DNA from 2 places in the Roseburia sp. 499 genome. Region 2 is predicted to be linked to the other one. Evidence: a T-box and tRNA genes for the amino acid it is inferred to sense, from the RefSeq annotation. Region 2 holds a T-box; the other holds one or more tRNA genes.
The links. A T-box is a leader RNA that pairs with one kind of tRNA and senses whether it is charged. The one in region 2 lies ahead of BIV20_RS02780 (valine--tRNA ligase), so its partner is inferred to be a tRNA-Val.

Region 1 (15,635 bases), 930 kb from region 2:
AATTACCTACTCACTCAGAGGACGCTGTGCGCCGTATGGTTGGAAATGGTATTTATGTACTATTTGAAAAGGCTATTCCAAACGGACGAAACTTTCCTGAATACGACAACTGTGTAAAAACATTTCAGAAACACTATGAATTACATAAAAAAGATTTTACCCAGCCTTTTCCCGGAATTATGGACTTGCTAAAACAGTTATCCACTCAAAGCTACAAACTTGCCATAGTTTCCAACAAATTCGACCAGGCAGTAAAAGAATTGTGTAAAGACTTTTTCACACCATATATCTCAATTGCAATTGGCGAATCGAAGGAAATTGCCCGAAAACCGGCACCGGATACTGTATTTGAGGCTATGAAAGAACTTGGTTCTGCACCGGAAACCTGTATCTATGTGGGGGATTCTGATGTAGATATTGCAACGGCAAATAATTCCGGAATTCCTTGCATTAGTGTAACCTGGGGATTCCGCGACCTAGACTTTCTTATCCAACATGGTGGTACACATTTTGCCAATAACACAGATGACATTATAGATATTCTTTCTAAGTGGAGTTAATGGTTTTATTCTCTTTCCTTTACCATTTTAAACATTTGCACACGGTTCCGGATTCCTAACTTGCGGTAGATATTCAGGATATGTTTTTTTAACGTATTAACACTAATGGAAAGTTCTTCACACAATTGATTGTTGTCCTTCCCCTGCATCAACAAACGCAGTATCATGTGTTCTCGCCTGGTAAGTCCATATTTTTCTGCCGCTTCCGTAACCGTTAATTTTTCTTTTCCCGTATTACATTCCTGCCGGTCACGATACAGTCGATAAGAAAGATGATCCTTCAACAAATCCAACAGAAAAATATCATCATATTGGAAATTATCTTTTCCAATGGTACGATAAAAGGTAATTATACCAAGAAATTCTTTATCCTTTCCCAATATCATTTGAAGGGAATAATGCCAATTATTTGGTCGATATACCTTCTTATAATACTCTGTTTCCACACGTTTCTCATCTGAGATAATATCAGTTTCCCGATAGACCAAACTTTTTCCACTGTACATAATTTCTCTACTGTTTCCAAGTTCTTCATAATTTTCAGACTGATCCTCATCACAATTATACATCACCGGTTCTATTAGTTTTCCCTCTTTTTCCTTCGAAGCAAGATAAAAATCAGCACTGTCAAAATCCAGTACCATCTTCATCTGTTCTAATAGCTGCTGGCGCATCGTAAGAGAATTCTCTGTTGTATAAATTTTATAAATAATACTATTTAGTATCATCCAATCATTCGTTTCCAATGTTTTCATTCTTATCTATCACCCTTCCTTACAACTTACCTATTCATAACGCACAAAAGGAGCCTGAGATATTCTCAGACTCCTTCGTCATGCTAACTATTGTATACCATTTTTCTTATTAAATCAAGTCACTAATTTAATCCTCGGAACCCTTTTCCAATAATTTCACTACTATTTGTAATCATCATAAATGCCATCGGCTGGTTCATTTTAATGAAATTTCGTAATTGTACTGCCTGACTTCGTTTCATTACCGTAAGGATTACATACTTCTGCTGATGAGCATAAGTACCTTCTGCCTTAAATATAGTAGCACTCCGCATCAGTTCTTTATGAATAAATTCACAGATTGGTTCCGGTTTATCACAAATAATTGTAAAATACTTGCATAGATTAATATTTTCTATGGCACTGTCAATCACTAAAGACTTTGCCAAAAGACCACATATAGAACATAATCCTATCTGTGCATCAAATATAAAGCATGCCGCAATCGTAATAGACAAATCTACCAGAAACAATGCCGTACCAATATTAATCGGTGTGTGCTTCCTTAGTATCATTGCCAAAATATCTGTACCACCACCACTAGCTCCAATATTAAAAAGAATTGCAGAACTTAATGCCGGAAGTACAATAGCAAAAATCAGTTCCAACACAGGTTCATTTGTGAATGGCTTAGACATCGGATAAATCTTCTCCATCACACTTAAACCAACTGAGGTCAAAATGCTCACATACACCGTTTTTATGCCAAAACTTTTTCCCAAAAAGACAAATCCCAATACCAGAAGCAACATATTAATCACAAAGTTAAGTGTACTGGCACTCAATGACGTCACCGCACTCAACACTACCGCCAAGCCGGTTACTCCGCCAAATGAAAAATGATTTGGAAACTTAAAGAAATATACTCCTATAATCAATATCAATGATGCCACTGTAATCAACGCATATTCAAATATTATTCTTCGTATTGTGTATTTCTTCATTCTCTATTTCCTCCACCGTACGGTACTTTCTCTGTTCTTTGGTCTTGCCAAATCCGGTATTTATCTTAGCATATATTTTTCTATTTGCATATTAATTTTAACAGTTTTTAAGAGAATTTTTCATAATTACCATCTCTGCAAAAAGGTGCCAATTCCATTCGTACAAACCACCCTCTCTCGTGTTCACAAACCGGACACTGATTTGGTGCTTCTTTTCCTTCAAAAATATATCCACAATTCAAACACATCCACTTTGTTTCCACTTTAGAAACAAATAGCTGATTATCCTCCAATAGTTTTGCAAAAGCTCCAAATCGATCCCCATGAAGCTTTTCGATTTCCGCAATCATATGAAAACGGGCTGCCGCTTTCCCGAATCCTTCTTCTTTGGCTATATCTCCAAAATGCTTATATACATCATCATGCTCTTCATACTCATTATGCTGTGCCATCTTCAGCAAATCTGCAATATTCGGACTAATATCAACCGGGTAACCACCGTCAATGTGAATTGTTTCCCCTGCCAGTTCCTGTAACTGATTATAAAAGACTTCTGCATGTTCCCTTTCCTGCTCCGACGTAAAACGAAATACCTGTTCAATTACATACAGTCCCTGCTGTTTTGCTTGATATGCTGCAAAAGTATAACGATTTCTTGCCTGACTCTCCCCTGCAAATGCACGCATTAAGTTCTTCATTGTTTCACTCTGCTTAAAATCTGTTGCCATAAAATTTCCTGCCTTTCATATTATTTCCATAATATGATGTGCAAAAAACAGAAACCTTATACTTATTCTATTCTTGCCGGTCAAATGCATGAATCCAATCCGCTCGGAAAAAATAGAGCATAAAAATAACAGAACTTAAAGACCATGTCAACGGATACGCCCAAAATACTGTCCGAATTACCGGAAAAATTTGTACTGCTATCGTAATATATGTAATTCGTATCATACACCAACAAACCAGCATTACTACCATAGGAACAGTCGACTTTCCTGCCCCTCTGAAAATAGCTGCCAGACAGTGAGACAATGCTAACAGAAAATAGAACAATGTAACAGTTCTCGCCTGAGTAGTTCCATACTGTATTACGGCTGGTGTATTGTCAAAAGCCCCCACCAACTGCGGAATAAACACAAAAATCAATATCCCTATTATTTCCGCCATTGTGATGCAACAAATAATCCCAAAACGAGCTCCTTTTTTTGCCCGATCATACTGTTTTGCCCCAAGATTCTGGCTGATAAAGGTAGTCAATGACATCGCAAAACAATTAATCGGCAGAAATCCAAATCCCTCTATCTTAGCATAGGCGCCACAGCCCGCTACTGCTGCCGAACCAAATGCATTTATATTGGACTGTACCACCACATTTGCAAGAGCAATAATAGAATTCTGTATTCCCGCAGGTACACCGTTACTAATAATTTGTCTCATCATATTACCATGGAACCGTATTTTTTTCACCTGAATACGATATTCCTCTTTACTTCTTATCAGACGCACAAAACACAGTACTGCACTTAAAATCTGCGAAATAATGGTAGCCGCCGCTGCTGCTCCAACTCCCATTTTTAATACTGCAATAAACAACAAATCTAATGCAATGTTAGTAATAGAAGAAATAATCAAATACATGAGCGGATGTCGGCTATCCCCTACCGATTGCAAAATCCCCACAAAAATATTGTACATAACAAATCCGAGAGAACCTGCAAAATAAATCCGAAAATATAAAATAGAATTTGGAAGAACCGATTCCGGTGTTCCCATCCACTGTAAAATATAAGGCGTCGCCAACATTCCAACCAGCGTCAAGACAACTCCTGCCATTAATCCAAGTGCTACCAAAGTATGCACCGCCTTTTCCAATTCTTCCGTTTTACGCGCACCAAAGTAACGCGCAATTACCACACCAGCTCCCATGGCAATTCCATTGAAAAAACCTACCATTAAAAAAATCAGATTCCCTGATGAACTTACCGCAGCCAATGCATCACTGCCAATAAAATTTCCTACTATCAGGGAATCCGCTGTATTATATAACTGTTGAAAAAGGTTACCCAGAAAAATTGGCACTGCAAATGCAATCATCTTTTTCCAAATAACCCCTTCCGTTAATAATGTTGATGATTTTGTATTTTTCACTCCTGTTACCTGCCTTTGTACCACTACCCCTTATTTCTTATCTTATACTCTTTCAAATAGCCTATGAAATCTCTAATTTACAAGAACCTCTCATCTTTAATGGACATTCATAAACATTATCTCCATCACTTTTTCCAATATAAGATATTGGACATTTTCTGCAATCCCCCTTAGCAAAATCTATTGGTACCTCAAACTGTAATGTTGCCTTTTTCACCCCCTGGGATTCCTCTGAGGTCTTAATATTCTTCCAACTCAATGCCTGTCCGCATCCACACTTATCCATTCCTTTTGACACCGGACGTCCACATCCCGGGCAAGAATAGTAGACCTGATCCATATCCCCTTTTGTTTCAATCACCTCCGCAGAAAACTGCTTAATCAATTGTTCCCGCAATTCATCTGTCATCATATATTATCATCCTTTCTAATGATTAATTCGTTCTAATAAATCGCGTATTTTCTCTTTCCTTATATATGTTAATTCTAGCACATGCAGAAAATTTTTTCACTATAGTTTTTTGAGTTTTTTATTTTCGACATACTGCACAAAAAAAGAAGTGCTAATTTAACACTTCTTTTCTATACTAATGAGCGTGCCGGGGTTCGAACCCGGGACAACTTGATTAAAAGTCAAGTGCTCTACCAACTGAGCTACACACCCAAATTTTCTAATTAACTGAAAGTGCCCAGTTCCGGAATCGAACCAGAGACACGAGGATTTTCAGTCCTCTGCTCTACCAACTGAGCTAACTGGGCAGTTGACTAAAAAAAGAATTGCGGGGACAGGATTTGAACCTGTGACCTTCGGGTTATGAGCCCGACGAGCTTCCAGACTGCTCCACCCCGCGATATAAGATAAATGGGCGGAGAAGGATTCGAACCTTCGAAGGCATTGCCAGCAGATTTACAGTCTGTCCCCTTTGGCCACTCGGGAATCCACCCATAATGAAAATATGAAATTTTCAAAAAGCCGATGATCGGACTCGAACCGATAACCTGCTGATTACAAATCAGCTGCTCTGCCAATTGAGCCACATCGGCATATACTATCTATATAGTAACAAAAATGGGACCTACAGGGCTCGAACCTGTGACCCTCTGCTTGTAAGGCAGATGCTCTCCCAGCTGAGCTAAGATCCCATATTAACGACCCAGAAGGGACTCGAACCCTCGACCTCCGCCGTGACAGGGCGGCGCTCTAACCAACTGAGCCACTAGGCCTTCTATTAAGGCATATACCTTAAAAAGTTCACACAGAAATCTTCATCCGTTCTTGGTCAAGCCCTCGACCGATTAGTAACAGTCAGCTACATGCATTACTGCACTTCCACCTCTGCCCTATCTACCTTGTACTCTTCAAGGGGTCTTACTTCCTAAGAATGGGATATCTCATCTTGAGGGGGGCTTCACGCTTAGATGCCTTCAGCGTTTATCCCTTCCGGACTTGGCTACTCTGCCATGGCATTGGTATGCCAACAGATACACCAGTGGTCCGTCCATCCCGGTCCTCTCGTACTAAGGACAGCTCCTCTCAAATATCCTACGCCCGCGCCGGATAGGGACCGAACTGTCTCACGACGTTCTGAACCCAGCTCGCGTACCGCTTTAATGGGCGAACAGCCCAACCCTTGGGACCTGCTACAGCCCCAGGATGCGATGAGCCGACATCGAGGTGCCAAACCACTCCGTCGATGTGAACTCTTGGGAGTGATAAGCCTGTTATCCCCAGGGTAGCTTTTATCCGTTGAGCGATGGCAATCCCACTTTATACCACCGGATCACTAAGTCCTAGTTTCCTACCTGCTCCACCCGTCGGTGTCGCAGTCAAGCTCCCTTCTGCCTTTGCACTCTACAAATGGTTTCCGACCATTCTGAGGGAACCTTTGAGCGCCTCCGATACCCTTTCGGAGGCGACCGCCCCAGTCAAACTCCCCGCCTGGCATTGTCCCACCGCCGGATCACGGCGGCTGGTTAGAAATCCAATACTGCAAGGGTGGTATCCCAACAGTGGCTCCATTGAAACTGGCGTTCCAACTTCTAAGCCTCCCACCTATCCTGTACATGCAGTACCGAATCCCAGTACCAAACTGGAGTAAAGCTCCATGGGGTCTTTCCGTCCTGGCGCGGGTAACCAGCATCTTCACTGGTACTTCAATTTCACCGGGTGCATTGTCGAGACAGTGCTCAAATCATTACGCCTTTCGTGCGGGTCGGAACTTACCCGACAAGGAATTTCGCTACCTTAGGACCGTTATAGTTACGGCCGCCGTTTACTGGGGCTTAAATTCAAAGCTTCGCTTGCGCTAACCTCTCCTCTTAACCTTCCAGCACCGGGCAGGCGTCAGCCCATATACCTCACCTTTCGGTTTTGCATAGACCTGTGTTTTTGCTAAACAGTTGCTTGAGCCTATTCTCTGCGGCCCATCAAAGATGGGCACCCCTTCTCCCGAAGTTACGGGGTCATTTTGCCGAGTTCCTTAACAATGCTTCTCCCGTCGGCCTTAGGATTCTCTCCTCATCCACCTGTGTCGGTTTACGGTACGGGTACAGTATAAACAATAGCGGCTTTTCTTGGTACATGGCTCACATGCTTCGCTACTTTAGTTCGCTCCACATCACGTCTTCGGATTGCTAAGCGGATTTGCCAACTTAACTCCTACCTCGCTTGTACCGGTCTTTCCATTCCCGGCTCATGCTTTCCACATACGTCCCCACAGTTCTGTTATACTGCAGTACAGGAATATCAACCTGTTGTCCATCGACTACGTCTTTCGACCTCGCCTTAGGTCCCGACTTCCCCAGAGCAGATCAGCTTTACTCTGGAAACCTTGGATATTCGGCCGGAAGGATTCTCACCTTCCTCTCGCTACTCATTCCGGCATTCTCTCTTCCTGACACTCCACAGCTCCTTTCGGTACTGCTTCGTCGCGTCAGCAATGCTCCTCTACCGATGTATAAATACATCCCACGGCTTCGGTGTCATGTTTTAGCCCCGGACATTTTCGGCGCAGGACCTCTCGACTAGTGAGCTGTTACGCACTCTTTGAATGAATGGCTGCTTCTGAGCCAACATCCTAGTTGTCTTCGAAATCCCACATCCTTTTCCACTTAACATGCACTTTGGGACCTTAGCCGGTGGTCTGGGCTCTTTCCCTTTTGACTATCCAACTTATCTCGTATAGTCTGACTCCCATGAATCATCTGACTGGCATTCGGAGTTTGATATTCTTCGGTAAGCTTTGACGCCCCCTAGGAAATTCAGTGCTCTACCTCCAGCAGACTCTCATGAGGCTAGCCCTAAAGCTATTTCGAGGAGAACCAGCTATCTCCGGGTTCGATTGGAATTTCTCCCCTACCCACACCTCATCGCCACCCTTTTCAACGGATGTGCGTTCGGTCCTCCATTGCCTTTTACGGCAACTTCAACCTGGACATGGGTAGATCACCCGGTTTCGGGTCTACTCCATCTGACTTAATCGCCCTATTAAGACTTGGTTTCCCTTCGGCTCCAGACCTTCAGTCCTTAACCTTGCCAGATGACGTAACTCGCCGGACCGTTCTACAAAAAGTACGCGGTTCACCACATAAGGATGTTCCACAGCTTGTAAACACAGGGTTTCAGGTTCTCTTTCACTCCCCTCCCGGGGTTCTTTTCACCTTTCCTTCACAGTACTATGCGCTATCGGTCACTAAGGAGTATTTAGCCTTACGGGGTGGTCCCCGCTCATTCCATCAAGGTTTCTCGTGTCTCGATGTACTCTGGATACCGCCATGTCAACTTATTTTTCGCTTACGGGGCTTTCACCCTCTCTGGCTGGCTTTCCCAAAACCATTCTGCTAAACTCGTTGAATCAATTATGCGGTCCGAACCCCGGAATGCACGCATTCCGGTTTGGGCTCTTTCGCGTTCGCTCGCCGCTACTTACGAAATCGATGTTTCTTTCTCTTCCTCCGGCTACTTAGATGTTTCAGTTCACCGGGTTCCCTTCCATACGTTATGGATTGGCGTATGGATGACTGGAGTCTCTCCAGCCGGGTTTCCCCATTCAGATATCTCCGGGTCATAGGATATTTGCTCCTCTCCGAAGCTTTTCGCAGCTTATCACGTCTTTCATCGGCTCTTAGTGCCAAGGCATCCACCCTGCGCTCTTATTTGCTTGACCTCTTTTACGCGCTGACATAGCGTTGTCATCGCGGGTCCGCATCTTTCGATGCTCGTATCTTTGATACTTGTTATTCTCGGATGTTTGATGTCTTGAATCTTATCATCAATTTTTCTATGTGAACTTTTCAAGGTACATTTCTGACTGAACTTTATCAGTCATTAGAAAACTCAAATCTCTTTGAACCCTCTAATCACTGGTAAAACCAGCTATCTTAACAGCACTTCCCTGCTGATTCAGGTTGGCTTCCGTAAAAGCCCGTTCTATATTAAAAGCTTTTCAGCTTATTTTCTTTTTAATCTGGCAGCCACCTGCTCTCCCATGCCGTCTCCAGCATAGTACCATCGGCCGCTTAGGTCTTAACCATCGTGTTCGGGATGGGAACGGGTGTGTCCCCTAAGCGCATCACCACCAGAAATTCCTGTCATTAAGTTTTTATAAGGAAGTTCGATTCACTAAATTCGACCTTCGCCTTAGGCTCGTTCTCATTAAGTTCCTTCGAACTAAGTTCGCACTAACTTCATCCTTCGCTTCTGCTCGGATTCACCAAGTGCTCTACTTAATAACTCAACAGTGAAACAACTTCTACTCGATTTTCCTTAGAAAGGAGGTGATCCAGCCGCACCTTCCGATACGGCTACCTTGTTACGACTTCACCCCAGTTATCGAACCTGCCTTCGGCAGCTCCCTCCTTGCGGTTGGGTCACTGACTTCGGGCATTTCCAACTCCCATGGTGTGACGGGCGGTGTGTACAAGACCCGGGAACGTATTCACCGCGACATTCTGATTCGCGATTACTAGCGATTCCAGCTTCATGTAGTCGAGTTGCAGACTACAATCCGAACTGAGACGTTATTTTTGGGATTTGCTCCACCTCACGGCTTCGCTTCCCTTTGTTTACGCCATTGTAGCACGTGTGTAGCCCAAGTCATAAGGGGCATGATGATTTGACGTCATCCCCACCTTCCTCCAGGTTATCCCTGGCAGTCTCTCTAGAGTGCCCGGCCGAACCGCTGGCTACTAAAGATAAGGGTTGCGCTCGTTGCGGGACTTAACCCAACATCTCACGACACGAGCTGACGACAACCATGCACCACCTGTCACCAATGCTCCGAAGAGATAGTACATTACATACTAGGTCATTGGGATGTCAAGACTTGGTAAGGTTCTTCGCGTTGCTTCGAATTAAACCACATGCTCCACCGCTTGTGCGGGTCCCCGTCAATTCCTTTGAGTTTCATTCTTGCGAACGTACTCCCCAGGTGGAATACTTACTGCGTTTGCTGCGGCACCGAAGAGCTTTGCTCCCCGACACCTAGTATTCATCGTTTACGGCGTGGACTACCAGGGTATCTAATCCTGTTTGCTCCCCACGCTTTCGAGCCTCAGCGTCAGTAATCGTCCAGCAAGCCGCCTTCGCCACTGGTGTTCCTCCTAATATCTACGCATTTCACCGCTACACTAGGAATTCCGCTTGCCTCTCCGACACTCCAGCCGAACAGTTTCCAATGCAGTCCCAAGGTTGAGCCCTGGGTTTTCACATCAGACTTGCCCTGCCGCCTACGCTCCCTTTACACCCAGTAAATCCGGATAACGCTTGCTCCATACGTATTACCGCGGCTGCTGGCACGTATTTAGCCGGAGCTTCTTAGTCAGGTACCGTCATTTTCTTCCCTGCTGATAGAGCTTTACATACCGAAATACTTCTTCGCTCACGCGGCGTCGCTGCATCAGGCTTTCGCCCATTGTGCAATATTCCCCACTGCTGCCTCCCGTAGGAGTTTGGGCCGTGTCTCAGTCCCAATGTGGCCGGTCACCCTCTCAGGTCGGCTACTGATCGTCGCCTTGGTGGGCCGTTACCTCACCAACTAGCTAATCAGACGCGGGTCCATCTCACACCACCGGAGTTTTTCACACTGCTTCATGCGAAGCTGTGCGCTTATGCGGTATTAGCAGCCGTTTCCAGCTGTTGTCCCCCTGTGCGAGGCAGGTTACCCACGCGTTACTCACCCGTCCGCCACTCAGTCACAGAACAATCAATTCCGAAGAAAATCAAGTTAAGTGCTTCGTTCGACTTGCATGTGTTAAGCACGCCGCCAGCGTTCATCCTGAGCCAGGATCAAACTCTCTAAAAAAGTTTTTCCTAACCAGAATCATTTCTGGCTTTTACTGTTTTAAGGTCGCATCTTTTGGATGCTGTCCTGCAAAAAATTCTGTCAGTCTTTGCCGACTCTTTCACCTTCTAAAAGGCGAAAACTCTTAGAATCTTTCAAGGTTGTTTCACTGTTCAGTTATCAATGTTGTTTGTTTTGCTGTCTCAAGCGACAACTTCTATATCTTATCACAGTTATCTGCTCTTGTCAACAACTTTTTTTATTTTTTCCAAAATATTTTTTAGAAGTTTGCCGCCGTTCCCAGCGGCGAAGATTATAATATCATGTTTATTTTGACCTGTCAACACTTTTTGACAACAATTTTAGTCTCTTTTTTTAGTATTTTTTTCCATTAATTTAATAGATATGGGGGTCTACTGGAAAGCAGACCCCCATATCTATTACAAAATCACTCGCATCAAAATATATTCTACCAAATTATTTTCATATAAAATTTTTAAGAGTGCATTCTGATTAATATCAATCAACAGTCCTTGGCACAATTCACTACTTTTACATACAGTAATTGCAAAGAATATAATCCATACCACTATAATCCCTTCTATCGCTCCTGCCAACGTGCCCCCCAAATGATTCATACCATTCAATACCGGAAGCTTTGCTATAATGTCCAATAGATTTATTAAAATCCGAAGCACCAAAAATACCACAATAAAAGTTATCACGCATGCCATCACATTGATAATGATACCGGCCACATAATTTCCTATTTCTTGATAAACACCGCTCTGTTCTAATAAACCATCTGCTGTTTCAGCCGTTCTTTGAGTCAACAATTCTTGCCATTCTTTCGGAATCTCTATCCCTGCTATCTCAATAGTTTCTTGAACTCCCGCTTCTTGTGCCATTTCATTTTGCGCTTTTCCCTGTATGCTTTCTACACATTTTTGCTGTATGTTATGATAAACAGGTGTTTTTTCCAAAAAATCAGAAACATAAGGTGACATCCACACTACTAACCCAATGGTAAGAAATAAGGATATCAGCGAAAAAAATACCCGTATCAATCCTTTTCTATATCCCTGAAAGGTAAATAAAGCTAATATAATAACTACCACTGCAAATAAAACATTCATTTCCACTTCTACTTCAATCTCACTTTCTGTGTTTCTCCATCCATCATAAAAATGTATTCCAGGCTATTCTTGGTAGAGAATACCTTCCAAATACTTTTTTCAAAATTATAATGAAATTTTCGATTTCCTCTCATTTTATAAATGGCGCACTCCAATTCGTTGCGGACACATATTTCATCATTTTCAAGAAAATTAATTTCAGCATAATCCATATCAAAGGTCTGGCTCATCTCTTCCGTTCCTCGTAAATTATATACACTCATTTTGTATGGTTGCTTTACACTGTCATTATTAAATACGAATCCCAGATATGCCTCATTGTAAAAAATACTACGTACTTCCTGTTTCAATTCGATTTCCTTTTTCACCTGAGGCTTTTGTGTTCCTTCAAATATAATTGCTTTCTGGTCTCCAAATGCTACCATAATGTCATTGGTAAGAAATTCTATTTTAGGAAAAACCATATCTGCATAGGAATACGTCCCTACAATATTATCAATCTCATTTTGTCCTACAGAACCGAAATTGTAAAAAGTAATTGTATTTTTTACGTTTCCTCCATTGATATCTAATAAGGAAACCGCCATCTTCTTTCCATCATTAGAAAGTGTAATATCTAATGGATATCCACTGTTTTCTGTATGTACTTCTCCTTCTGCCAAAAAGGTTCCTTCTTTGTCATAAACCTGCAAATATCCTGTTCCATTCTGTTCCATCAAAATAGCAACCGTTCCCTGATTTGCCACCTGCACCCGCTGAATGGGCATAGTTGTTTCTATTTCACCACTTTTGCCCTTCACATCCATAATATAAATCTTGTTGCCCTTCTTCTCCGCAATAGCGGCATATCCTTCGCAAACATCTACCATAGGCGCCTGCATCTCGTAAGTTTGATTCCATATAAGTTGATTCTTCTCATCAATGCAAAGAGCTCCGTCCTTACCGTATTTCAGAATATTCCCTGCAAAAGAAACAAACTGTGTTCCAGCAGAATCTTCTCTTTCCACACTATTTATAATTTCATATTTAGAGTATATCTTTGCTTGAAAATAGAGATATCCCGCCGTCAAAAGCACTAACAATAATACCACTATAATACATATCCATCTTAATATTCTTCTCCGGTGGACTCGGATTTTCTCATGCATTTCTTCTACGTCCGACTGTACCACCCGGTATGTTCCTTCTGCCAAAACTGCACCTCCAAAATTACACTTGCATCTATTATAACGCATTTTCTTTGTCCGTGCATTAAAAAATAGTTTTTTCACGGCAGAATCAGTTTCTGTCCCGCCTGAATTTGATTTCCATTCTCTATTCCATTGGCCTGACACAATTCAGCTACTTTAGACTTATCCTGATACACCTTTAAACATATGGATTCTAACGTATCTCCCGCTTGAACCACATAATACTGCGGTTCTGACGCCTGTTGCGGTTCTGACGTCTGCTGCTGTTCTATCGCCTGCTGATTCACCACTTGCTGTTGCATTGTCTGTGATTCCGCTACTTGTTGCTGTTTTTCCTCTTCCTGTAAAGGCACTACATCCGATTCTACACTTTCTACCACTAAATCGGATTTTTCCTCTTTCTTTTCCTGTTTCTCTTCCTTCATTACATATAATACATCCTCAACTTCTTTCATTTTTCGGTAATTGTTGATGGTTGTAATCCCCACAAGACAAAAAGCAATCATAAAAAAGGAGGCTGCCGTATACAAAAATCGTTTATTTTGACGTTCCACCTTATGTCCTTGTTTTTCCATCATGCTCTGTCGATAATTTTGCAATGCCTTTTCCGCTTCCGACAACGGTTCCTCCATGCTGCTTTTTGCAAATATCTCCTCTTTTTTTTCTTCTACAGTTTTCTCATGTATTTCTTCGTGCAACTTTTCCCATTCGGAACCGTCTATACTTACCTCTTCTCTTTTTCTTATCATATATTCCTGCATGGCAATATTTTTTTCATAATAAATATAGTAGCCTTCTCTTTTTTGCAGATACCCTTGCTCATAGATGTAAAACAACTCCTCATCCTCTTCTGCATCCATTAGCATCAGTATTTTGTCTCTTCCCGTAAAATATTTGCGATGCGCGGACTCTATTGCTGTAGTAAGTTGCAGTCCTTCTCCCTTTTTTCCTACAAACCAACCAACTATAGTAGTATCAGAAAAATATTCCTGACTTTCTGTATATATGTATTCCCAAAAACTTTCATCCAGATAAATACTGTCAAACTGAAATACTGCTTGTCCGCATTCAATTGCTCCACTAATAAATGTATAGCGCATATCTTTGCTGACACAGCTCTTTCCCAACAACACCGCTGCTGATTTTTGCACAGAACGTGCCTGATTTCGCAGATAGGTATACACATAATCTTCCATATATATTTTGTGTCTTCCTCGCGGATTTCCTATCTGTCGGATGTTTTTCGGCGGCTTTATTTCCTGTTCTTCCTGCTGATTTTCCCTGCAAATAATTTCTATCATGTCATCACCTCATTTTTTTGTCCATGTTAGCATATTCTCTTTGCAGTTTTTGAAAATTCATGTCCTGATTTCTAAAAATGTTTCGTGTTTCTTTGGCAGTATTCTTTTTTAGGCATCAAAAAAGGACTTTCCACAACATTTTTTGTTGTAGAAAGCCCTTTTTGTTCGTTTATTTTACAAATGCTTTTACTTTTTCATAAATTCCATTTGCATCCAGTCCGTATTTTTCAATCAACTTTATTGCCGGTCCGGATTCTCCGTATACATCATTAATACCAATTTTGCATACCGGTGTTGGTGCCTTTTCACACAGACATTCGCATACCGCACTTCCCAATCCGCCAATTAGAGAATGTTCTTCTACGGTTACTACTTTTCCTGTCTTCTTTGCGGATGCTGCAATCAACTCGCTATCTAATGGCTTAATGGTATGGATATTGATAACTTCTGCATCTATTCCATCTGCTGCAAGCTTTTCTGCTGCTGCAAGAGCCTCTGATACGCAAAGTCCGGTTGCTACGATGGTCACATCTTTTCCTTCCTTTAACAACACGCCTTTTCCTATCTCAAATTTATAATCCGGGCGGTCATTGATAACCGGAACTGCAAGACGTCCAAATCTCAAGTACACCGGTCCATCTAATTCATAGGCAGCCTTTACAGCCGCTTTCGCCTCCACATCATCGGATGGATTGATAACAATCATTCCCGGAATCGTACGCATTAATGCAATATCTTCATTACACTGATGAGTTGCTCCATCTTCTCCTACAGAAATTCCTGCATGTGTTGCTCCAATTTTTACATTCAAATGCGGATATCCCACAGAGTTACGAACCTGTTCAAAAGCTCTTCCTGCTGCAAACATCGCAAAGGAGCTTGCAAAAGGTACTTTCCCTGTTGCTGCCAATCCTGCTGCAATCCCTATCATATTGCACTCTGCAATTCCACAGTCAATGTGACGTTCCGGAAACTGCTTCTTGAAAATTCCTGTTTTGGTAGCTTCTGCAAGGTCAGCATCTAATACTACCAGATTCTCATGTTCTTTTCCTAATTCCACTAATGCATTTCCATAGCTTTCTCTGGTTGCAATCTTTTTTACTTCTGACATAATGCTTCACCTGCCTCCTTCAGTTCTTTCATGGCAATTTCATATTCTTCATCGTTTGGTGCTTTGCCGTGCCATCCTGCCTGATTTTCCATAAAGGATACACCTTTACCTTTTACAGTCTTCATAATAATAGCTGTAGGCATTCCCTTAGTCTCTCTTGCTTCTTT
Region 2 (15,635 bases):
TACTCCAATTCCGGAACTGTCCATAAACTGCGTATCTGAAAAATCAAATACCAGACTTCGTACGGGATACTTCATAATCAAGCCATCTGCCTCCTCTTTCAAAAATTCCGCTTGGTGATGATCCAGTTCTCTGGGCATTTTCAAAATCAGACACCCATAATCTCTTTCATACTTATGTTCCATATTTTTCTTCCTTTCTTGCATTGATAAAAAAAGACGCCATGAATCACTCTTCATGACGTCTTTTGTATGTTTCTGAAATTTTTATTCTTCTGTTGCAGGCTCCTCAGACATTTCATCCAAATAGTTCTGAGAAGTTCTGGCTCTTTCCGTTCCCGGATGAAGTTCTACCATTCTCTGATAATACTTCTTAGCATTTTCTGTATCTTCCAGTTTACGATAAGACTGAGCCAGATAATAGATTGCATTTCCATCATCATAATCTTCTTCTATCTGTACTACCTTTTCCAACTCTGCCACTGCTTCCTCGTAATTCTGGTTATTATACGCACTTTCACCCTTTTCGTACACACTTGCAATATACTGCTCGTTTACCTTCCCATTTACTTCATTGTAAACATTCCGTGCACTCTCTGATAATAAGTCCGGATTTACCTCTGCCAACACATTTCCTGCGCCTTCCATATCCTCCTGCGCAAATGCATGATATCCTTCTATCAACTTATCATAGGTATTTGTTACCTGCTGCGCTGCCTCTTCCTTCTGTTGCAAACTTGCAATCTGGTTATTCAAATCCTCTATCTGACTCTCTAACTTCTTAATCTCCTGGTTCTTAGTACTCAAGTTATTATTCGCTTCTACCTCAGACTTCTTGGCATCTGAAGTTGCATTCTGCCGAATACTTGGCATAATCAGGAAAAAGGTAATGGCTACACCTATCACAATTCCTATGACAATATTAAGAATTGTCATAATTCCCGAATTATCTTTAAAATTAGCCGGCTGAATAATCGTCTCATTCCCGCTTTGATATGCAATCTGTTCTTCCTTCTCTTTACGACTATTCTTCTGTGAAGGCTGTTCTCCATGAAGCTGTAGATTTACCTCCTTTAAGTAACGCAAAGTAAGGGTATTATTAGCATCTATTCTGCCTGCTGCACGCAGCTCCTTTTTTGCTTGGTCAAATCTTCCCACCTGCATATAAAGAAGTGCTAATAATTGATGTCCCTTTATCAGATTCGGATTTAACGAAAGCACTTTTTTCAACTGTATAATCGCTAAATCCTGACTTCCCTGCTGACAATAGAGCAATGCCTGATTATATTTCTTTATGGTCTGATTGATTGTATTCAATTTCGCCCGATTGGACTGAATCGATTCCAAATATTGCTCTGCAATATTATCTTCCGGCTGAAGACTACGGCTAATTACCCATTCACTTAAGGCGTCAACCGTTTCTCCCATTTCAAAATACACCAATCCCAATAAGTTTCTTGCTTGTATATTTGCTTTATAAAAACGTAAACTCTTCCGCAAACTCTCTGCTGCTCCGGACAAGTCACGTACCTTTGCCTTTTCCAATCCAATATTGTATAACAAATTGGATATACGAATAATTTTGTTATAAGAATCCATATTTACCTTCCTCACCGTCTCGTCTATCTTTGTTCTCTTGCTTCTTTGATAATTTCCTGCATAATATCCGTCATATCGGTAAGGTCTCTGTCATATATCGCATCCTCAGCCTCTTCCACTTCAAGACTTGGTTTAAACTTCTTCAATTCTTCTTCAAAATTAAGCATCTTTCATACCTCCTGTTAGCTGTTCTAATTCTCCAATGAGATACAATGACCCTGCACAAAACAGCTTCTGCCCTTTCTTTTTCGCTTTCACTGCCTCTGCAAAGGCTTTCTCTACATAATCTATCTCTGTTATCTGTATATTCTGATTCGTTGCAAGTGCTTCCTGTTCAAACACCTGTTTTAATTTTTTTGCAGGAATTCCTCTGGCATCGGAAATAGTCGTCACAAAAATCTTCTCCCATTTTCCATCAGTCAATAATTCTCTGATTGCCTTATTATAATCCTTTTCCTGCACCATGGAAAAGAGCAAAATAGCCGGTTCTTTGGAAATCTCCTTCACCGCCTGCAAAAAGCACTGAATACCGTCTGCATTATGTGCACCATCAAAATAAATATCCTCTTGCGCTTCCTGCATTCTTCCCTTCCACTGTACTTTGCACATTCCTTCACGAATTGCTTCATTTGAAATATTTTCTGTTTCCTGAAGACAATTTGCGGCCATTAATGCTACTGCAGCATTCCTTGCCTGATAAGGTGCTCCAAAGGGAATTTGCACTTCAGTAACATCATACCTAGATTCATAGGAAAAATCAATCTTTTTCCCAGTGTTTAATAAAATTTTAATTTTCTCCGGATATACCGGAAACCTTTTACAATTCAACTGTTCTGCCCGCTGCTTAATTACCTCCGCTGCCTTTTCATTGGAAGCATCATATACGATAGGAACTCCCGGCTTCAAAATACCTGCCTTTTCTGCTGCTATTTTTTCGATGGTATCTCCTAAAATCTCTGTATGTTCCAAGCTGATGGATGTAATTACAGTGAGCAATGGATGTTCTATCACGTTAGTAGCATCCAATCTTCCTCCAAGCCCCGTCTCTAATACTGCATACTCTACGTTTTTTTTCTGAAAAATCACCATTCCCACAGCAAAAAGGTATTCAAAATAAGATGGATGCGGAATCCCTTCCTGTTCCATCTGTTTTACTACTGATTGAACAATTTCTACTGCCTGAACAAAATCCTCTCTGGCACATTGCTTCCCGTCTATCACGAACCGCTCTTCTATATCCACCAAATGCGGGGAAATAAACAATCCGGTGCGTTTTCCACTTTTTCCCAAAACACTGGCAATGCACGCACAAACACTTCCCTTGCCATTACTACCAGCTACATGTATCACTTTAAACTGATTCTGAGGATTCCCCAGACGCTCTAAAAAAGCCTTTGTATGTGCTAACGGATGCTTCGTTGTAAACTTCGGTATCTCCGCTATTGCTTCTATTATCTCTTCGTATGTTCTCATAAAAAATCACCACTTCTAATTATAAAGAAGTGGTGATTTTATGCAAGCATATTTTGTATTGTTTTTTCGACAGTTTCTTATGACTCTAACTGACACATCACAATCTTATCTGGATTTTTGACAAATTCTAACCGTTCCTGTTCTTCTCGTACAACAACGCGTAACTCATCCATCTCTACACATACTCCTGGATATACCTTACCTTTCACGGAAATATTTCCGCCCCGTGCACGTTCTATCTGATTTTCCAACTTATTCAACTCTGCTGTATCGTCTGCCAACAATGCACTGTCACGAATCTTTACACGTAATAACTCAGTCCGACGTGGATCATTCTTCACATCCTGTAAAACCTTCAATCCCTCTTCGATTTTACTCAAGTTCTCCTGTTCTACTTCTATCTTATTCTTTAAAACAGAGATACGACGCATAACAGCTGCATCATTTCCGATTCGAACCTTTGTCTTTACCTCTCCGTCACTTCCTAAAGTATCTACAGAAATACTCTCTATTGCCCATACGTCTCCGCCGACGATACTTGCTTTTTTCCCATCCAGAAGAATACTTCCGCCGCAGGAAACCTTGCAGTTTAAAAATACATCCGCCTGAATAGAACCATTGGCATGCACTCTGGTATACTCAAAAAACTTTGCGGTAATATTTCCTCGGCTAGTAATACTTGCTCTGGATGCGCCCATGACACCGCTTCTTAATACCACGTCCTTGCCTGCCTCAATTTGTGCGCCCTCTACAATACCGTCAATGGTGATGGTTCCTGTTGCCTTGATACTGACTCCGGAACAAACACCTCCATGAATAATTACGTCTCCTCTGAAGTCAATATTTCCAACAGACAAGTCTACATCACCACTTACTTCATAAACCGGAAGTATCGTGATTCTGCCATTCATCATTTCAATTTTTCCATTGACTAACGCCGTATAAATGTTTCCATCTTCAGAACGTTCAAATCCTTTTCCTCGTAAAGGTACCTGGTCTCTTCCACGTTTTGCCAATACAATTTTGCCCTTTACATTCATACCATCTGTTCCCTGATATGCCTTATGGTATACTGCAATGACCTGGCCTTCCTCTACTGTTTCCAACATTTTGATACTCCAATAATCTACCGTTCCATCCGGACGTATCTTTGGCTTCTTACTATAATCTAAATTAAATTTATATTCATAATATCCGTCTACGCCGTTTTGCGGCTGTGTTCCCTCCGCAATAAGTATCTCTCGGCCATACAATTGTTTCTCCAGCAACTCTCTCAAATTTTCCTCTATGATGCCAGAGTTAACTCCCTTTTCACTTAAAAACCGACGGACAGCTTCCTCATTGTCATAATCATCTTTTATTTCATCCGCTATATAAAGAAATGCCTGCATTTCGTCTTCACTGATTTTTACCTGTGGCTCTTTTGATGCTGCCATCTGTTTCCCTCCTATCACGTTTACTAGTAAAATAAGGTTATATATCTTATATTACCAATTTTCAAGAGGTTTTTCAATCATTTTGTAATATTTTGACGAATATTGTCAGCAAAAAAAGAAACCGCATATGATTTTTTCTCATATAACGGTTCCTTTTGTCTCTATATCAACTATTTCATCTGTGCCAGACGCTCTTCTACCTGAGCCATCATCTGCTCATATTTTGCCAGCTTGTCTTTTTCTTCCTTTACTTTTGCTTCCGGTGCCTTGCTTAAAAACTTCTCGTTGGAAAGCATTCCCTTAGAACGTGCCAATTCTTTCGCCAGCTTGTCTTTTTCTTTCAGCAGACGTTCCTTTTCTTTTTCAAAATCTACCAAATCTTCTAATGGCAGATATACTACTGCTCCCGGAATTACAACAGATACTGCATCTTCACCAATTCCATCCTTATCTGCCTGTACCATAATTTCACTGGCACTTGCAAGCACAGCATAGGCACTCTTCATGCTCTCAAAAGTATCCTGAAGTATTTTATCTTCTGTAACAATGAATACTTTTGCCTTTCTGCTTGGCGGAACTTCCATGGCAGTTCTGGTATTACGGATTCCCTTTACCAAATCCTTCACATGCTCTACTGCCTCTTCCTCTGCTGGAAAATTCCACTCTTCAGTATATTCCGGCCACTTGGATAACATAATGGTCTCTTCCTCATCCTGCAGAGTACAGAAGATTTCCTCTGTAATAAATGGCATATACGGATGAAGCAGTTTCAATCCCTGAATCAATACAGTCTTTAATGTCCACATTGCAACCTTTGCAGATTCCGGGTCTTCTTCCTTTTTGAAGGTTCTGGTCTTTGCAATTTCAATATACCAATCACAGAATTCATCCCATATAAAATCATATACCTTCTGAACTGCAATTCCCAGTTCGAATTTATCCATGTTTTCTGTAACATCTTTTGCCAAAGTATTGACACGGGATAAAATCCACTTATCCTCCGGTGCAAGTGCATCCAGAGATGGTGCTGTTAATTTTTCATCTCCGATATTCATCATAATGAAACGGGATGCATTCCATACCTTATTTGCAAAGTTACGAGATGCCTCTACACGCTCCCAGTAGAAACGCATATCATTTCCCGGCGCATTTCCGGTAATCAGCGTAAGTCTTAAGGCATCTGCACCGTATTTATCAATTACCTCTAATGGGTCAATACCGTTTCCAAGAGATTTACTCATCTTACGTCCCTCGGAGTCCCTTACCAGACCATGGAACAATACTGTCTTAAATGGTGCTTCTCCCATCTGCTCATAACCTGAGAAAATCATACGAATAACCCAGAAGAAAATAATGTCGTATCCGGTTACCAGTACATCATTTGGATAGAAGTAGTCAAGGTCCTCTGTTTTGTCCGGCCATCCTAATGTAGCGAAAGGCCACAGTGCAGAAGAAAACCATGTATCCAATGTATCCGGATCCTGTGTCATATGCGTACATCCACATTTTGGACACTTACCCGGATTCTCTCTTGCTACCACAAATTCACCACACTCATCACAGTAATATGCCGGAATTCGATGTCCCCACCACAGCTGTCTGGAAATACACCAGTCGCGAATATTGTCTGTCCAGTTGAAATATGTCTTATCCATACGCTCCGGAAGTAATTTGATGTCACCATTTTTTACTGCCTCTACTGCCGGCTTAATCAACTCATCCATTTTTACGAACCACTGCTGCTTTATCATTGGCTCTACCGTTGTTTTACATCTGTCATGAGTTCCTACATGATGAGAATGTGGTACTACCTTTACTAATAAGCCCTGCTCCTCTAATTCTTTTACTATAAGCTTTCTGGCTTCGTAACGATCCATACCTTCGTATTTTCCGCCATTTTTGTTGATAGTAGCATCATCATTTAATACATTAATTTCCGGCAGATTATGACGTTTTCCAACTTCAAAGTCGTTAGGGTCATGAGCCGGTGTAATCTTAACACATCCGGTTCCGAATTCTTTATCTACATAACTATCCGCAACAACCGGAATCTCTCTTCCTACTAATGGCAGAATCAATGTTTTTCCTACAATATCCTTGTATCTTTCATCATCCGGATTTACTGCTACTGCAGTATCACCTAATAATGTTTCCGGTCTAGTGGTTGCGATTTCTACGAATCTTCCTTCTTCTCCCTTTACCGGATAGTTAATATGCCAGAAAAATCCGTCCTTTTCTTCATGTTCCACCTCTGCATCTGAAATAGACGTCTTACATACCGGACACCAGTTTACAATACGAGAACCTTTGTAAATATATCCTTTTTCATATAATTTAATAAATACTTCCTGTACTGCTTTGGAACATCCTTCGTCCATAGTAAAACGCTCTCTGTCCCAATCAGCAGAAGAACCCATTTTGCGCAACTGTTTTACAATACGTCCACCGTATTCTTCTCTCCACTCCCAGGCTTTCTCTAAAAATCCTTCTCTTCCAAGTTCTACCTTATCAATTCCCTGTTCCTTCAGTGACTGAATCACCTTTACTTCTGTTGCAATGGCAGCATGGTCAGTTCCCGGTTGCCACAACGCATTGTAGCCTTGCATTCTCTTATAACGGATTAAAATATCCTGCATGGTGTTATCCAATGCGTGGCCCATGTGAAGCTGTCCGGTAATGTTTGGTGGAGGCATCATAATCGTAAATGGTTTCTTACTTCTGTCCACTTCTGCGTGGAAATATTTATTCTCTTCCCATTTCTGATAGAGACGGTCTTCTATGTCTTTTGGATCATAGGTCTTTGCAAGTTCTTTGCTCATGTTGTTCTCTCCTTTTCTTCTTAAACTAAAAACGCCCTTTACTGGAAATCCAGTAAAGGGCGAAAATTCGCGGTACCACCTTTATTTATGCACTACAAGTAATACATATCTCTTATCCTGTAACGGGGATTAATCGTGAAAGCCTACTGCAAATTCAGCCTTCCGGTTCAAAAGCTACCTTCCACAACTCCTACTTTAAACGGTCTTTCAGCCGGTGAACCATTCTCTCTTTCAAGGGTGGTTGTGTACTCCTCTTTCTCACTACCTTTTAAAATATATTTTATATATTAAGAGGTAAGTTTTGAATTGTCAAGTTTTTTTCTTTTTTAATTCAACATCTTCAATATATTTTCATACGCTGTTTCCTTTGCCACCTGTTTATCTATGTCCTGATACACTCTCTGATGCATAACAAAAATAGCATATTCTGCCACTTGAGAGATAATGGCGCTTTGTACTCTATACTCATCTGTTTCTCGAATTAGGTTTTCTTTTCTTGCAATTTCCGCAACTCGATTTATCATATCTTTTACCATATCAAAGTTACACTTATGCTTTTCTATTTCTGTCAGCACATTTCCGCCATTTATGGTATCATCGCGAACAATTCTAAGAATTAAAGCAAAACCTCTTTGTTTTTCAAAAACAGAATCCATAATATCGAATCCTGTCATTAGGATTTCTCTAAAGTTACGTTCCTCTTCTATCAGATTGTTTACTATTTTTATATGCTTTTTGGCTTCATAATTTAAGGCACCGGCAATAATCTCTTCTTTGCTGGAAAAATACTCATATGCTGTTCCTTTTCCGATACCTGCCTTTGCGGTAATTTCAGATACAGTCAGGCTACTTAGTCCCCTTCCAGATTCAAACAGTTCCAATACGGCCTCAAACATTGCCTTTACCTTAGGCGGATATTCCTCCGCCCAAGGTTCTTTTTCATAACTTTCCATTACACTTCCCATTATATCTCTTCCTCTACCATACTCTTATTACTATAGAATAAGTCATAAATACATGGCACTACTACCAATGTCATCAGTGTTCCATATATCATACCACCGATAGTTACGATTGCCATAGGTCTGGACATATCTGAACCCATATCACTTCCGAATGCAGTAGTGGACATTGCTAAAATAGTAGTCATTGCTGTCATCAAAATAGGACGGATACGAGCTTTTCCTGCTGCAATGATTGCTTCCTTTTTCTCCATTCCTGCTCGCCGAAGCTGATTAATATAGTCTACCATCACAATACCATTATTTACAATAATACCTGCCAGCATAATAAATCCAATCATGGCAATGATACTAATTTCATTATTGGTAACGAACAATGCCAAGAATCCTCCGGTCAATGCCAGTGGAATCGTAAACAGGATAATAAATGGCGCCTTTAATGACTGGAACTGTGCTACCATTATGAGATAGATAAACGCAACGGCAAGTATCAGCATTAGCATCAACTGTTCCATTGACTCATTAATCATCTCGTCTTCTCCTTCCATTTTCATGGAATATCCCTCTGGGCACTCATATTTTTCTATAGCTTCTTTTACATCACTTCCCACTAAACCTACATTATAACCATCTGCAATAGCTGCTGTAACATTAATATAACGCTGCTGTCCATCACGGCTAATGGTACTTAAGCCTTCGGTTTCCTCAAATTCTGCCACATCACCGAGCGGAATTTCCGTTTCATCACCGGTTTCCTTATCTGTATAAGTAAAGGTCAGATTTTTAATACTGTCAATACTTGCGGTACTCTGTTCTACTGATTCCAGATATACATCATAATCCTTAATATCTGTAGAAATGGTAGCATCTGCTGTTGTATTTTCCATTTGTGCATACACCAGCTGGTAAATCTGTGCTACTGTCATTCCATATTTTGCGGCTTTTTCCTTATCAACGGTAACTCGAAACTCCGGTGTAGTTTCTTCCAGACCATCTGATACCTCTGCCGTTCCTTCTACCTTTTCTACAATTTCAGCTACATCCTTTGCAATACTCTGTAAAGTATCCAAATCCCTTCCCTTTATCTGAATAGAAAGTCCTTCTCCCATCATAGATGTCATATCCATGGAGGATGCATTGGCAGCAATTTCTCCATCCATATCCTTGGTCTTTTCCGTAACCATTGCTGCAATTTCCTCATTGCTGTGTTTTTTATCTTCCTTCAAAATCAGGTATAAAGTCACCTGATCATCACTGCTGTCACCCATTGATATCATGTTTCCGCCGCCTGCCATGGCTCCTATGGATTCCACATCTTCAATTTCTTGAATCTTCTCAGTTACTTTATCTGCCAATTCACAGATTTCTTCAAACTCATAATCATCCGGTGGCGTTATGGTTACTGTCATCTGTGTACTTTCCATATCCGGGAAGAAAGCTGTTCCCTTAGAAACAGAAGCATACGCACTTACTACCAATAAAGCTACCATTACCAGCAGTACCAATGGTTTTACATATAACAATTTTCCTAGTACTTTTCCATATACATCCTGGAATTTGTCAAACCACGGATGCTTGATATCCTTTGTCTTTTTCAATATTTTAGAGCCCATCATTGGTACAAAGGTCAAGGCTACAATCAAACTTGCCAACAATGCATAGGCAATGGTCAGTCCCATATCAACAAATAACTGTCTTGTGATTCCTTCTGTAAATACAATTGGTGCGAATACACATATGGTAGTCAATGTAGAAGCTGCTATCGCACCGCTTACCTGCTTTGCTCCCTCGACTGCCGCTTTTCTTGCCGGTACTCCTTCACTTCTCATACGATAAATATTTTCAATTACTACTATAGAGTTGTCCACCAGCATACCAATTCCCAATGCCAGACCGGATAAGGAAATCATATTCAGAGTAACTCCGCTGAAATACATCAACACGATTGCAAAAATAACAGAAATCGGAATGGATACAGCAATTACCAATGTTGGCTTAATATCCTTTAAGAACAACATCAGAATAATAACTGCCAATATTGCTCCATAAATCATATTATTTAATACAGAATCTACAATCATATCAATGTAAATTCCCTGATCCATCAAAACAGATACATGCAGGTCCTTGTTACTTTTCTGCATAGATTCAATCTTATCATACACACGGTCTGTTACATCTCCGGTAGAATATCCGGTCTGTTTTTCGATAGAAAGCATAACTCCCGCATTCCCATCTACCTTTGCATAAGACTCTGTAGAATCATCTACTACCTCAATCTCAGCTACATCAGATAAATGTATGGTATCCACACCATCCATGCCAAGGTCCATCAATACCATGTCCTTTAATGCATCTATACTGTCAACAGCATCTCCTACGCGAACCATGTACTGAACACCATTTTCGTTAATATAACCTGCCGGCATAGAGAAGTTCTGTGCAGTCAGTATTCCGCTTAACGTATCCATGGTAAGAATATTATTTAAATCTGCAGAATCATATGCCTCTTCTTTTTGATTCTCAAATTCCTTCTGGGATTCTTCTAACTTCTGTTCTCCACCTGCTAACTGTGCAGAAGCACTTCCCATTTCAATCACACCTGCAATCTGGCTTTCATTCAATGTGGCAAGTGTTTCATTAATGGTTGTTTTTCCGGCTGCAATATTTTCAAGGGCTGTCTGTATGGTAACAATTCCACCGTTAATCTGTATCAGTCCCTGTTGTGCCTGTGTAAGAGCAGATGCAATATATGCTGTCAGTTCTTCATCGGAAGCATTTACAGATAACGTGCTTCCTTCCTGTGCCGCCATCTGCCCCTTAACTGCTACCAGACCTGCTTCTAGTTGAGCCAGGTTTGCTTCTAGTTCTGTAGTATCCTGCCCTGCCTGCTGCATACCTGTAATTGCGGCAGTCAACTGACTCTTCGTACCAATCAGAGTCTGCACCTGTTGCTGTGCTTCTTGCAACGCAGCAATTCCAGCTTCTGTGCTACTTTTGGTCTGCTGTAATTCTGCTAACTTAACATTTAAATCTGCCTCTGTTTGGATCAACTCCAGTTTCTTGTCATTTAACTGATTTTGAGCATCACTGATCTGCCCTGCCATTTCATCCTGACCACTGGAGAGCTTATCTTTTCCACTTTCTATCTCATTTTTTGCAGAATCCATCTGGCTTTCTGCATCAGAAAATTTTTCATCCAAAGATGCCACAATCTTTTCATTTATCGCATCTATTTTATCTTGCTTTAAGGTAACTTGAATCGACTCTTCAATGGTACCGGTAGCAGACACCGAAGCAACTCCCTCAACGCTTTCCAGTTCTGCAATCAACTCATCATTTGTATAGTCGCTTAACGCAAGGGTATCCATTCCTTCCACATCTACTGCCGCAATCATAATCGGCATCATGTCCGGATTAATCTTCATAATAATAGGATTTCCCACTTCGTCCGGCCAATATCCCTTAATCTGATCCAGACTTTCCCGCATCTCTACGGTAACGGAATCCATATTTGCGGTCTGCTCAAACTCCAGAATAACCATGGACATGTTATTCGCAGAACGTGAACTAATATTTTTAATATTCGAAGTACTTGCCATAGCACTTTCTACCGGCTCCGTTACCACACGTTCCACCTGTTCCGGACTGGCTCCGGCATAACTTGTGATTACAATTGCATAGGGCATATTCATACTTGGCAATAAATCTGTACTCATTTTACTCAATGATACAATACCAAGTATAATTACCAGCACAATCCCTACAATTACGGTATAGGGCTTCTTCACACTGAATCTTGACATTACCTTTCATCCTCCGTTTTTCATACTTTTTTCTGTTTCGTATTTTCCCGACCGACTGGTCAGTTCTGGTTTCATTATAAACAGATTCTCATCCATAATACAATAAAAAAAGTATAAAATTATTATAAAAAAGAGTTTGCGGGCAAGTGAAATGCCCCCAAAAGTCAAATTCTAAAATCTAACTTCTGGGGGCATCACAGTGCGGAATTTAGTTATGCATTACAACTGTATCTCAATTCTTCTTTATAATTTTCCTCATATATCTTTTTCCAGAGGTCTGCGTTTTTCTGGCGCATTTCTTCTACATTTTCAGCCCTTGATTTATTTTTATCAGGATAAATTGGCTCTCCGATATGGATTGTATATTCTTGTACATAAAAACCATCTTCTCCAAGAATATCACTGTCCTCCATGGTAATAAAACATGGTAGTACCGGTACATTGTTTCTTGCTGCAAAGGTATACGCACCCTTTTTCAATGGCTTCGGCTTTCTGTAATTCCACCACATACTCTGCTCCGGATAAATCAATACAAAATTTCCTTTCTGTAATACAATATCCATGGATTTCATAAATTTCTCCATGGTTTTGAAATTAGAACTCAACGGAAATGTATTACAATTTCTCATAAGCATTCCATAGAAGCCCGGAAAGTTCGTATAATTTCCTTCTCGAATTACACGATAAAACTTTCTCTTTTTATGCCCGGAACTCTCATACGCAATCTGCATTGCAAAACTGTCATATGCATTAAAATGATTACAGGTAATAATTGCTCCACTTTCTAAGTTACAGAAATTCTCAATCCCTTTTATTTCCTTGATAATTAACTGTTTACTATCAAGCAAATGATTCATAAACTTTCTTGCAACTTTATAAGTAAGTCTTGTCTTTATCTTACTTTTCACCTTTTTTCGCAGATAATCAATTTCCTCCGGCTGAAGTTCACGGGTTGGTGGATCTTCCTCCACATCCTCGTCAAATCTTCCTTCTCGCTCCAACTTTGCGATTTTATCCAATACCTCCAAACGTTCCTTTGACTTTAACTGTCCTCTCTTTAACAAATTCAGATAATTGTTTTCCTTTGCAATTTCATCTTTTGCCATCTGAAGCAACCGGTCACAGGAAGCTGCATCCTCTTCTCGCTGTTCATCTGTATAATTAGCAAGCACTTCTTTAATTTCATCATAAACAGCTGTTTCTTTCGCATAGCGCCAAAAATGTTCGGAATACTTTGCTCCTTCATAGTGCCATGGCTTAGAAACCATAATATAATGAATCATCTTAAATTCACTTTCCGGATAAGCAATTTCACCAAACACCTCTGTGTTCCATGGTTGTTCTAACCACAGCACCCTATCTTTACAGATAAGATTCAGATAATCCTCATCCTGCGTAACTACAAAATTATAGGTATGAAGCAAGTCAACAAACTGGTCTAACACATGATTTTTTCGGAACTGTTCACAGTTAATCAACAGAAGTCCCGCATTGAAATAATGGTATCTGTCAATTCCCAGCACTTTTTCCACATACTCTCCATATACGTTTTCCTGAATCATTACCTGTTCATTTGCTGCTCCTACATAGTTATCCTTCAAGTCATGAAGATACAGTTCTGAAATATCCCCATTCACTATGGTATCGCTATCAATATAGATTGCCTTCTCATATTCCGGAAACATCTCTGCAATAAACATTCTGAAATACGTTGTCTTGGAATAATAATCTCGAAGAGGCAGTTTGTCACTAATAGACGTCAAATAACCTGTCACATCCTCAAAACGAATTTCAAAATTTTCCTCTGTCATATCCATAACAGCTTTTTTCATTTCATCACTAATATTTGTATTCAAAATGTGTACCACATACTTGTAATCTCTAGATGCATTATCCATGATAGAACGCATGGATACCATCGTATATTTTACAAAATTATCATCACATGCAAAAAATATTGGTATTATTTTATTACTGTTCATTTGTAATCTCCCATCCATTCCTTTTCGTATTTTTTCTTCAAATAAATATACTCAAATAAAATATCATCAAACACATAGTACCGGAATATCCTATGAATATCACTTACCTTCCACTGTTTGACATTTGCAGTATGAGGATAAGGCAGATAAAATAGTCTTTTTGAAAAATGCCTTACCACGGTGTGTTTATGTAAAAATTTCTGATCGTTAAACCTCTGAGGCAGCATTTTCTTTTTTGTGGTACTCCGGTAAACTGCACTCTGATCTGCAAAAGTCAGTTTTTTCTCTTTAATCAGCTTCCTTGACTTTTCCAGCAATCCGGTTTCTCTTATTTTTTCCATATTAAAGAGTAACACTCCCGCATTGATATAATTAGGATTGAGTAAATATTTCCCATAATGGTCTCTTGCTGCTGCATACTCATATCCCGAAACATCTATTTCATATAAAAGCGTGATATCTCTGTTAAACAAAATATCTACATCCAGATATAACAGCTTATCCGGCATTCCTTCCACTATATCCGCAAACAGACGGAGCAACGTATAAGGAGAACAATAGGCTTGCTCGTTAGGACACCCACCAAATTCCCTCTCATACAACTCTTTCACATCTACCTTAATTACCTTATTTTCCAAATTATATTCTTGTGCTATTTCATTTAAAAATGCTATCTGCCTGTCGCTAATTGCCTGATACTCCGGCTTGATTCTAGTCACATCCATGGTATATACAAAGAAACGAAACGGCTCTTTGGTGTCCGTCCTTTTAAATATAGACAACATGCACGTCAATATTCCATCAAATACTCCTGCATTTCCTGAAAAAAGTATATTAATCATCTTTTTCTTCCTTTTTCTTTTCTACCTTTATATATCTGACAAGCTCCACATTATTTTGCTTCGCTCTTTCCTTCATACTTTCATACACTTGATTCCTCAGTTGTAATTTTTGTTCCTTTGATACTTTTGTCCGGTCCGGATAAAAAGGTCCATCAATATATGTAACAATCCGAGGATTCTTTGAAAAACGTCTCTTCTGATAAGTGTTTGTCAAACTAAAAACAGGTGTCTGATACTGTACCGGATATCGGAAAGAGGTGTCCTTGAACGGCCTTATATCTGTATAAAAAGGCCAAATATGTGCCTCCGGATATATCATAATCCATCCATTTTTTTTCATAATCTGACCTATTGCTTCTACAAAGTGCTTACATGCCTGCTTCTCATCCGGAAGAGGCAACGCTCCCAAATAAGGTGTAATTCTTCCCAACACGGGCATGGATACATTATTCGGATGCACAATAACTGAAATTTTCTTAGGAAAACTAACCATTGTAGGAATTAACGCATCTGCTAAAAAATGTGTGTGGTTTCCATATATGTAACATCTCTTTCCACGCATCTGCTTTAATACTTTCCTATTAACTATTTTATGACGAAAATGAATCTTCATATACAAAAATGCCAGTGGTATTGCTATAATACGGTAAAAAAATATATGACAAATCTTATCCAGAACTCTATTTCTGGTATACCGATATTCCCCGTCAATTCGCTTC

Region 1: it encodes a tRNA-Val, which carries the amino acid that the T-box ahead of BIV20_RS02780 (valine--tRNA ligase) is inferred to sense. The anticodon was not compared.

What each region holds. Positions count from the first base shown of each region.
Region 1 is NZ_CP135164.1:2,978,891-2,994,525, forward strand. It holds gene BIV20_RS14615 (HAD family hydrolase) at 1-560, shown strand, start outside; gene BIV20_RS14620 (response regulator transcription factor) at 566-1,315, opposite strand; gene BIV20_RS14625 (YitT family protein) at 1,438-2,298, opposite strand; gene rbr (rubrerythrin) at 2,406-3,026, opposite strand; gene BIV20_RS14635 (MATE family efflux transporter) at 3,094-4,449, opposite strand; gene BIV20_RS14640 (hypothetical protein) at 4,511-4,861, opposite strand; tRNA gene BIV20_RS14645 (tRNA-Lys) at 5,041-5,113, opposite strand; tRNA gene BIV20_RS14650 (tRNA-Phe) at 5,136-5,208, opposite strand; tRNA gene BIV20_RS14655 (tRNA-Met) at 5,227-5,300, opposite strand; tRNA gene BIV20_RS14660 (tRNA-Tyr) at 5,313-5,394, opposite strand; tRNA gene BIV20_RS14665 (tRNA-Thr) at 5,421-5,493, opposite strand; tRNA gene BIV20_RS14670 (tRNA-Val) at 5,520-5,592, opposite strand; tRNA gene BIV20_RS14675 (tRNA-Asp) at 5,600-5,673, opposite strand; rRNA gene BIV20_RS14680 (23S ribosomal RNA) at 5,726-8,615, opposite strand; rRNA gene rrf (5S ribosomal RNA) at 8,914-9,031, opposite strand; rRNA gene BIV20_RS14690 (16S ribosomal RNA) at 9,219-10,751, opposite strand; gene BIV20_RS14695 (CvpA family protein) at 11,171-11,866, opposite strand; gene BIV20_RS14700 (DUF5711 family protein) at 11,875-13,059, opposite strand; gene BIV20_RS14705 (LysM peptidoglycan-binding domain-containing protein) at 13,134-14,357, opposite strand; gene BIV20_RS14710 (transketolase family protein) at 14,527-15,468, opposite strand; gene BIV20_RS14715 (transketolase) at 15,456-15,635, opposite strand, start outside.
Region 2 is NZ_CP135164.1:524,620-540,254, reverse strand. It holds gene BIV20_RS02805 (STAS domain-containing protein) at 1-183, opposite strand, end outside; gene BIV20_RS02800 (tetratricopeptide repeat protein) at 265-1,596, opposite strand; gene BIV20_RS02795 (hypothetical protein) at 1,620-1,763, opposite strand; gene BIV20_RS02790 (bifunctional folylpolyglutamate synthase/dihydrofolate synthase) at 1,756-3,069, opposite strand; gene BIV20_RS02785 (DUF342 domain-containing protein) at 3,147-4,505, opposite strand; gene BIV20_RS02780 (valine--tRNA ligase) at 4,676-7,324, opposite strand; T-box leader at 7,377-7,595, opposite strand; gene BIV20_RS02775 (TetR/AcrR family transcriptional regulator) at 7,651-8,289, opposite strand; gene BIV20_RS02770 (efflux RND transporter permease subunit) at 8,289-12,092, opposite strand; gene BIV20_RS02765 (glycosyltransferase) at 12,305-14,074, opposite strand; gene BIV20_RS02760 (glycosyltransferase) at 14,071-14,916, opposite strand; gene BIV20_RS02755 (lysophospholipid acyltransferase family protein) at 14,909-15,635, opposite strand, start outside.